Acidaminococcus fermentans DSM 20731: one gene and its partner. The protein of the gene in region 1 interacts with the protein of each later gene in a pairwise test. Links are inferred from orthologs where the notes say so. Each region holds a gene or a part of one and is shown on either strand. Other genes may lie near its edges.

What was found.
Region 2: the proteins of rlmN (region 1) and ftsZ interact in binary tests that used the Escherichia coli proteins (3 or more experiments, as listed by UniProt). The link is inferred for Acidaminococcus fermentans DSM 20731 from one-to-one orthologs.

What each region holds. Positions count from the first base shown.
Region 1 is NC_013740.1:366,925-370,062, reverse strand. Bases 324-3,138 are described here. They hold rlmN (dual-specificity RNA methyltransferase RlmN), read right to left. Parts: upstream 2,355-3,138; coding sequence 1,293-2,354; downstream 324-1,292. Other genes in these bases: rsmB (16S rRNA (cytosine(967)-C(5))-methyltransferase RsmB), read right to left, coding at 2,363-3,138; ACFER_RS01660 (Stp1/IreP family PP2C-type Ser/Thr phosphatase), read right to left, coding at 565-1,296; pknB (Stk1 family PASTA domain-containing Ser/Thr kinase), read right to left, coding at 324-580. In the rest of the region: more of pknB, read right to left, coding at 1-323.
Region 2 is NC_013740.1:1,429,047-1,432,254, reverse strand. Bases 55-2,939 are described here. They hold ftsZ (cell division protein FtsZ), read left to right. Parts: upstream 55-880; coding sequence 881-1,999; downstream 2,000-2,939. Other genes in these bases: ACFER_RS11915 (type II secretion system F family protein), read left to right, coding at 2,673-2,939; nrdR (transcriptional regulator NrdR), read left to right, coding at 2,019-2,477; ACFER_RS06610 (small basic family protein), read left to right, coding at 340-666; ACFER_RS06615 (DUF881 domain-containing protein), read left to right, coding at 55-343. In the rest of the region: more of ACFER_RS06615, read left to right, coding at 1-54; more of ACFER_RS11915, read left to right, coding at 2,940-3,208. UniProt on the Escherichia coli protein: Essential cell division protein that forms a contractile ring structure (Z ring) at the future cell division site. The regulation of the ring assembly controls the timing and the location of cell division.

The DNA of each region.
Region 1 (3,138 bases):
ACAGATCCGATTGGGGAGTCACCGGCTGACCGGCCGCCTGTTCCGGTGAAAGATAATAGACCGAACCGATGACATTTTTTTCAGATGCATTGCTGGGCTGGCCAAAGGCCCGGGCGATGCCGAAATCCGTGATCTTGGGCACCCCTTTGGTGTCGATGAGGATGTTCTGGCTCTTCACATCGCAATGGACGATGGAATGGTCATGGGCCTGTTTCAGGGCCGATGCGATGCCGATGGCATACCGGACGGCCGTCTTGTAATCCAGGGCACCGTTTTCCTGGATGACTTCCTTCAGGGAACGGCCCACCACATATTCCATCACAATATAGTAAATCTCATTTTCGTTGCCGCTGTCGTAGATATTGACAATGTTGGGGTGGGACAGACAGGCTGCATTGCAGGCTTCCTGACGGAACCGGGCCACAAACTGTTTGTCCTGGATGAACTGATCCCGGAGGATCTTGATGCCCACATCCCGGTGGAGTACCGTGTCATACCCGTGGAACACCTCAGCCATGCCGCCTCCGCCGATTTTGTCAATGATTTCATAGCGGCCATTGAGCGTTATTCTACCTTCCATTCTGCAGCCTCCAGATCAATGACAATGAATGAAATGTTATCATCGCCGCCGGCGGTCATGGCGCCGTTCATCAGGCCGTCCGCCAGCCGCTCCAGGTTCCGGTCTCCCAGGGTCCGTTCGATTTCCGCTTCGGAAATCATGTTGGTCAGTCCGTCGGAACAGACCAGCAGCTTCTGGGCCCCGTCCAGCAGGATTTCAAAGGTGTCCACCTGCACCTGGGGATCCACCCCGATGGCCCGGGTGATCATGTGCTTCTGGGAAGAAGTTTCCGCTTCCTCCTGGGTCATCTGTTTCTGGCGGACCAGTTCCGCCACATAACTGTGGTCACTGGTCACCTGCCGCAGAACCCCGTCCTGCCACACATAGATCCGGCTGTCCCCTACATGGGCCACAAAGGCGCTGTGGGGACTGGGCAGATAGACCGCTGTCAGGGTAGTCCCCATGCCGGTGAAATTTTCTTTTTCCCGGGAAAGTTCCCAGATTTTTTTATTGATGTTCTGGATGCTCCGTTCCAAAAACGGAAGGATTTCCTTTCTCTGGAGCCCTTTCAGGTCCAGACGGCTCAACTGGTGCACGGCTTCATAACTGGCCACTTCTCCCGCATCTGCTCCGCCCATGCCGTCAGCAATGGCATACAGATCCGGTTCCCGCACCAGGATGCTGTCCTCATTGTTGGGACGCACCATTCCCCGGTTGGTCCGGCTCACTGCGATCATTGATTCTGTGCCTCCTTTAATGCACTGGCCCGCAGCTGGCCGCAGGCCGCATTGATGTCCTTTCCCATTTCTTTCCGGACCGTCACGTTCAGCCGCCGTTTCTTCAGCATCTGGAAGAACCGGTCCACTGCCCGGTCACTGGGCCGTTCGAACCCTTTTTCCGGCACCGGATTGGCGGGGATCAGGTTGATGACACATTCTTTGTGTTCCAGAGCATCGGCCAGGTTCCGGGCATCTTCCGGCCGGTCGTTGATGCCGGCCAGCAGGATGTATTCATACATGACCTGCCGTCCATTGCTCTTTTCGTAGGCATCCGCCGCCTGGATCACTTCCGGGAAGGGATATTTCCGGTTGATGGGCATCAGCCGGTTCCGCAGTTCCTGGGAGGCCCCATGGAGGGAAATGGCCAGATTGATGTTCCGGCCCTGGGCGGTCAGTTCCTGGATGCCCGGCACCACCCCGCAGGTGGAAACCGTCATGTTCCGGTACCCGATGCACTGGCCCCGGTCACTGTGGAGAATATCCAGGGCCTTGAGGACGTTGTCCAGGTTCAGCATGGGTTCCCCGCTGCCCATGACCACGATCCGGCTGACCCGTTCCCCCCCGGGCTGGAGCCCGCTCTGGAAGAAGTACAGCTGGGCCAGGATCTCCGCTGCCGTCAGATTCCGGACAAAACCGTGGAGCCCGCTGGCGCAGAAGGCGCAGTTCATGGCGCAGCCCACCTGGGAAGACAGGCATACGCTGTAGCCGTAGTCATGGTGCATCAGCACCGTTTCCACTGTGGCACCGTCCGTCAGTTCCAGCAGCACCTTGTGGGTCAGCCCGTCCCGGGAACGGTATTCCTTCAGGACCTTCACCTGGGCCGTGGCAATGGTATACCGGTCGGCCAGCTGCTGCCGGGCGTCCTTGCTCAGGTTGCTCATCTGGGAAAAGTCCGTGGCAGCCTTTTCATACAGCCAGCGGAAGACCTGTTCGGCCCGGAACTTTTTCATGCCCAGGCCGGCCAGCTCCGTCTGGAGTTCTTCCAGGGTCAGTCCCATGATTTCTTTTTTGCACATGGTATGTCTCACTTTCGTTTTTCAAAAAGACAGAGATAGAATCCATTGATCCCGTCCCGCTGGGGGAGGATCTGGAGTTCTTCCACCGGCTCCCCGGTCAGGGGATGGGGAAAAGCGGCCGGAGCAAACTCCGGATGGTTTTCCAGGAACCACTTCCGCACCCGGGTGTTTTCATCCTGTTCCAGGGTACAGGTGCTGTACAGCAGCCGTCCCCCGGGCATCACATACCGGGCGCCGTTGGCCAGGATCTTTTTCTGCAGGGGCGGGAACTGACTCAGGGACCGTTCTTCCTTGGTCCACCGGGCTTCCGCTCTCCGGTTCAGGACTCCCAGGCCGCTGCAGGGAGCATCCACCAGCACCCGGTGGGCGGTATTTTCCCATTCGGGCACAAAAACAGTGCCATCCTGTTTTTCCGTCCGGATGCAGTGGATTCCCAGCCGCCGGGCATTTTCCCGGACCAGGTCCAGTTTGTGATCGTATAAGTCCAGAGCCAGGATTTCTCCCTGGTCCTGCATTTTCTGGGCCAGATGGGTGGTCTTCCCTCCCGGGGCACTGCACAGATCCAGCACCCGTTCCCCGGGCTGAGGATCCAGCACTGCCGCGTCCAGCATGGAGCTTTCGTCCTGGATGTAGATATCCGGTCCGAAACCTTCCACCAGGTCATCCAGAGAAGGCAGGCTGTCACAAAGCAGTCCGTCCGGAGACCATTGGGACGGCCGGGTCCGGATGCCCTTTTCCGCCAGTTTTTCCTGGAGCCCTTCCCGGGTATCCCGGAGGGTATTGA
Region 2 (3,208 bases), 1.1 Mb from region 1 along the record:
CCACGATGACGATCTGCTGCGGCTGCTGAACGAACTGAGGGCTGCCGGGGCGGAAGCCCTGGCCATCAACAAGGAACGGCTGCTGGATGTGTCGGAAGTGCGCTGTGCCGGGCCCACCGTTTCGGTGAACAACACCCGGTTCACCCCGCCTTATGAGATCCGGGCCATCGGGGACCCCAAGACCCTGGAAAGCGCCCTGCGGCTCCGGGGGGGAGTGGTGGAGACCCTGAAGTTCTGGGGGATCACTGTGGATGTGAAGCGGATGGACAAGGTGGAGATTCCCGCCTACAAGGGGACCCGCCATTTTGAATATGCCAAGCCGGAAGAGGGGGGAGTCCAATGATCTACGCCCTGTTGGGACTGGGGGCCGGCATCGCCCTGGGAGCCTGGTTCCCGGTGGTGCCGCCCATGTACAGCAAACTGGTGGCCGTGGCCTTCATGGGCTGCCTGGATGCGGCCTTCGGAGGGTTCCGGTCCTCCCTGGAACGGCATTTCGACCTGAAGATCTTCCTCAGCGGCTTCTTCGCCAACGGGATCTTCGCCGTGTTCCTGTGCTATTTCGGGTACCGGCTGGGGATGGACCTGTACTATGTGGCCATGATCGCCTTCGGCCTGCGGATCTTCAACAACATCGCCATCATCCGGCGGCTGCTGATGGGAAGCTGAAAGGCCGCTTCGCGGCCGTCAATGGTCAATGGTTACTGGTCACTGGCCGAAGGAGGGAATCTGCCGGGCAGATTCCTCTGAACGTTCTTCTTTCAGACCGTTAAAATTTTCCCCAAAATGGGGATGAAATATTATCTGTTAAATGGTATACTAGATATAGTGTACGAAGAAACAAGTATCTTATCACACAAATAGATGAGGAGGACCATGAAACATGTTTGAGGCAGACAAAGATACGATGGATCAGCCCCTGGAAAAAATCAAGGTCATCGGTGTGGGCGGTGGCGGCAACAACGCCGTGGACCGCATGATCGAAGCCGGACTGCAGGGCGTTGAATTCGTCGCTGTAAACTGCGATGCGCAGCAGCTGAAAAAATCCAGCGCCCCCACCAAGATCCAGATCGGTGAGGACGAAACCAGAGGCCTGGGTGCAGGGGCCAACCCGGAAGTAGGGGAAAAATCTGCAGAAGAATCCAAAGATGTACTGGCAGAATGCGTGAAAGGTGCTGACATGGTCTTCATCACCGCAGGCATGGGCGGCGGTACCGGTACCGGTGCAGCCCATGTGGTGGCGGAAATGGCCAAACAGGCCGGAGCCCTGACCGTTGGCGTTGTGACCAAGCCCTTCTCCTTTGAAGGACGCCGCCGTTTCAACGTGGCTGAACAGGGGATTGCCAACCTGAAAGCCAAGGTGGATGCCCTGATCACCATCCCCAACGACCGTCTGCTCCAGGTTGTGGATAAACGGACTTCCATGAAGGATGCCTTCAAACTGGCCGATGATGTGCTGCGCCAGGGCGTACAGGGCATCTCTGACCTGATCAGCGTTCCCGGCCTGATCAACGTGGACTTCAACGACGTGAAGGCCGTTATGACCAACGCCGGTTCCGCCATGATGGGCATCGGCACCGCCAAAGGGGACGAAGGCGCTGCTGCCGCGGCTGAAAACGCCGTGAAGAGCCCGCTGCTGGATTCCACCATCGAAGGCGCCAAGGGCGTGCTGCTGAACATCACCGGCGGCCCCAACCTGAGCCTGATGGATGTGAACGAAGCCAGCAAGATCATCACCGATGTGGTGGATCCTGACGCCATCATCATCTTCGGGGCCAACATCGACGAAAACATGGAAGACGAAATCCGCGTCACCGTGATCGCCACCGGCATCGAAGAAGGGAAACCCTCCGCTGCCAACACCCCGAAACCCGCTTCCTTTGTGAAACCCCAGACTTCCACCAGCCGCATCACCAAGGCTGCCGAAGAAGCTGCCGGTTCCAAGGTAAGCAGCTTCACTTCTCCCACTTCGGAGATTCCGCCCTGGATCCGCAACAAATAAGGAACAGGGGGTGTAGGTTATGAAATGCCCATTCTGTGGCTGCGAAGACAGCCGTGTCATTGATTCCCGTTCCGTTGAAGAGGGGGCGTCCATCCGACGGCGAAGAGAATGTCCCCGCTGCGGACGGCGTTTCACGACTTACGAAAAATATGAACAGATCCCTCTCCTGGTCATCAAGCGGGATGGCCGGCGGGAAATGTTCGACAGCAAGAAAATCCTGGCCGGACTGCTCCGGGCCTTTGAGAAACGGCCCTTTACCTACGAGCAGATCCAGTCCCTGACGGCCCAGATCGAAAACGAGATCCGGGCGTCCGGGGAAAATGAAGTGAAATCCACGAAAATCGGAGAAGTGGTCATGGCCCATCTGGAAAAGATCGACCAGATCGCCTACGTGCGGTTCGCCTCCGTGTACCGCCAGTTCGCCGACGTGAACAGCTTCATGCAGGAAATCCAGAATATGCTGGATAAAGGGAAATAAAAAATGCTGCATGTGTGGAATCCACATATGCAGCATTTTTTTGTCAGCTGACCGTTGACGGGGGGTGTGAAAGTTTTTTCACACCCCCTTTTTCCATTCATGCCGGTAAAATGCCCAATAATGACCTTCTTTTTCCACTTGGGAAGGAATTGGCTCCCTCCTTCCGGAATGGAAATGGGGAAAGGAGGTGATTCCATGGAATCCATTCTGCAAAAGGAACGGTCCCTGACGGACCTGGAACGGGAGACTTTCTTCCGGCGGCTGGGGCTGCTGCTCCAGGGCGGCCTGCCCATCCTCCGAGCGCTGGGAGCCCTGGAAGGCCACAGCGGTCCGGCGGTGAAGAAACTGTGCCGGAGCCTTGCCCGGAGCCTGGGCCGGGGCTTTTCCCTCTCCCAGGCCCTCCGGCAGCAGGAACGGCAGGCGGGGAATCTGGCGGCACCTCTGGCCGCCGCCGGGGAAGCCAGCGGCCAGCTGCCCCTGGTGTTCCGGCATTTGGCGAACTTTTATCAGAAAAAACGGGAGAATCAGAAAACCGTTCTCCAGGCCTGTCTTTATCCGGCCCTGGTGCTGACCCTGGCCCTGGTACTGGGCGGGGTGTTCTGCTGGCTGGCCCTGCCCCTTTTGGGGGACCTGTACGGGACCCTGGGGCTGGTGCCTCCGGCCGGGTTCCGGCTGCTGCTGGCCCTGGTGATCCAGATCCGGGACCGGCCCTGGCTGCTGGGAGGGGCCCT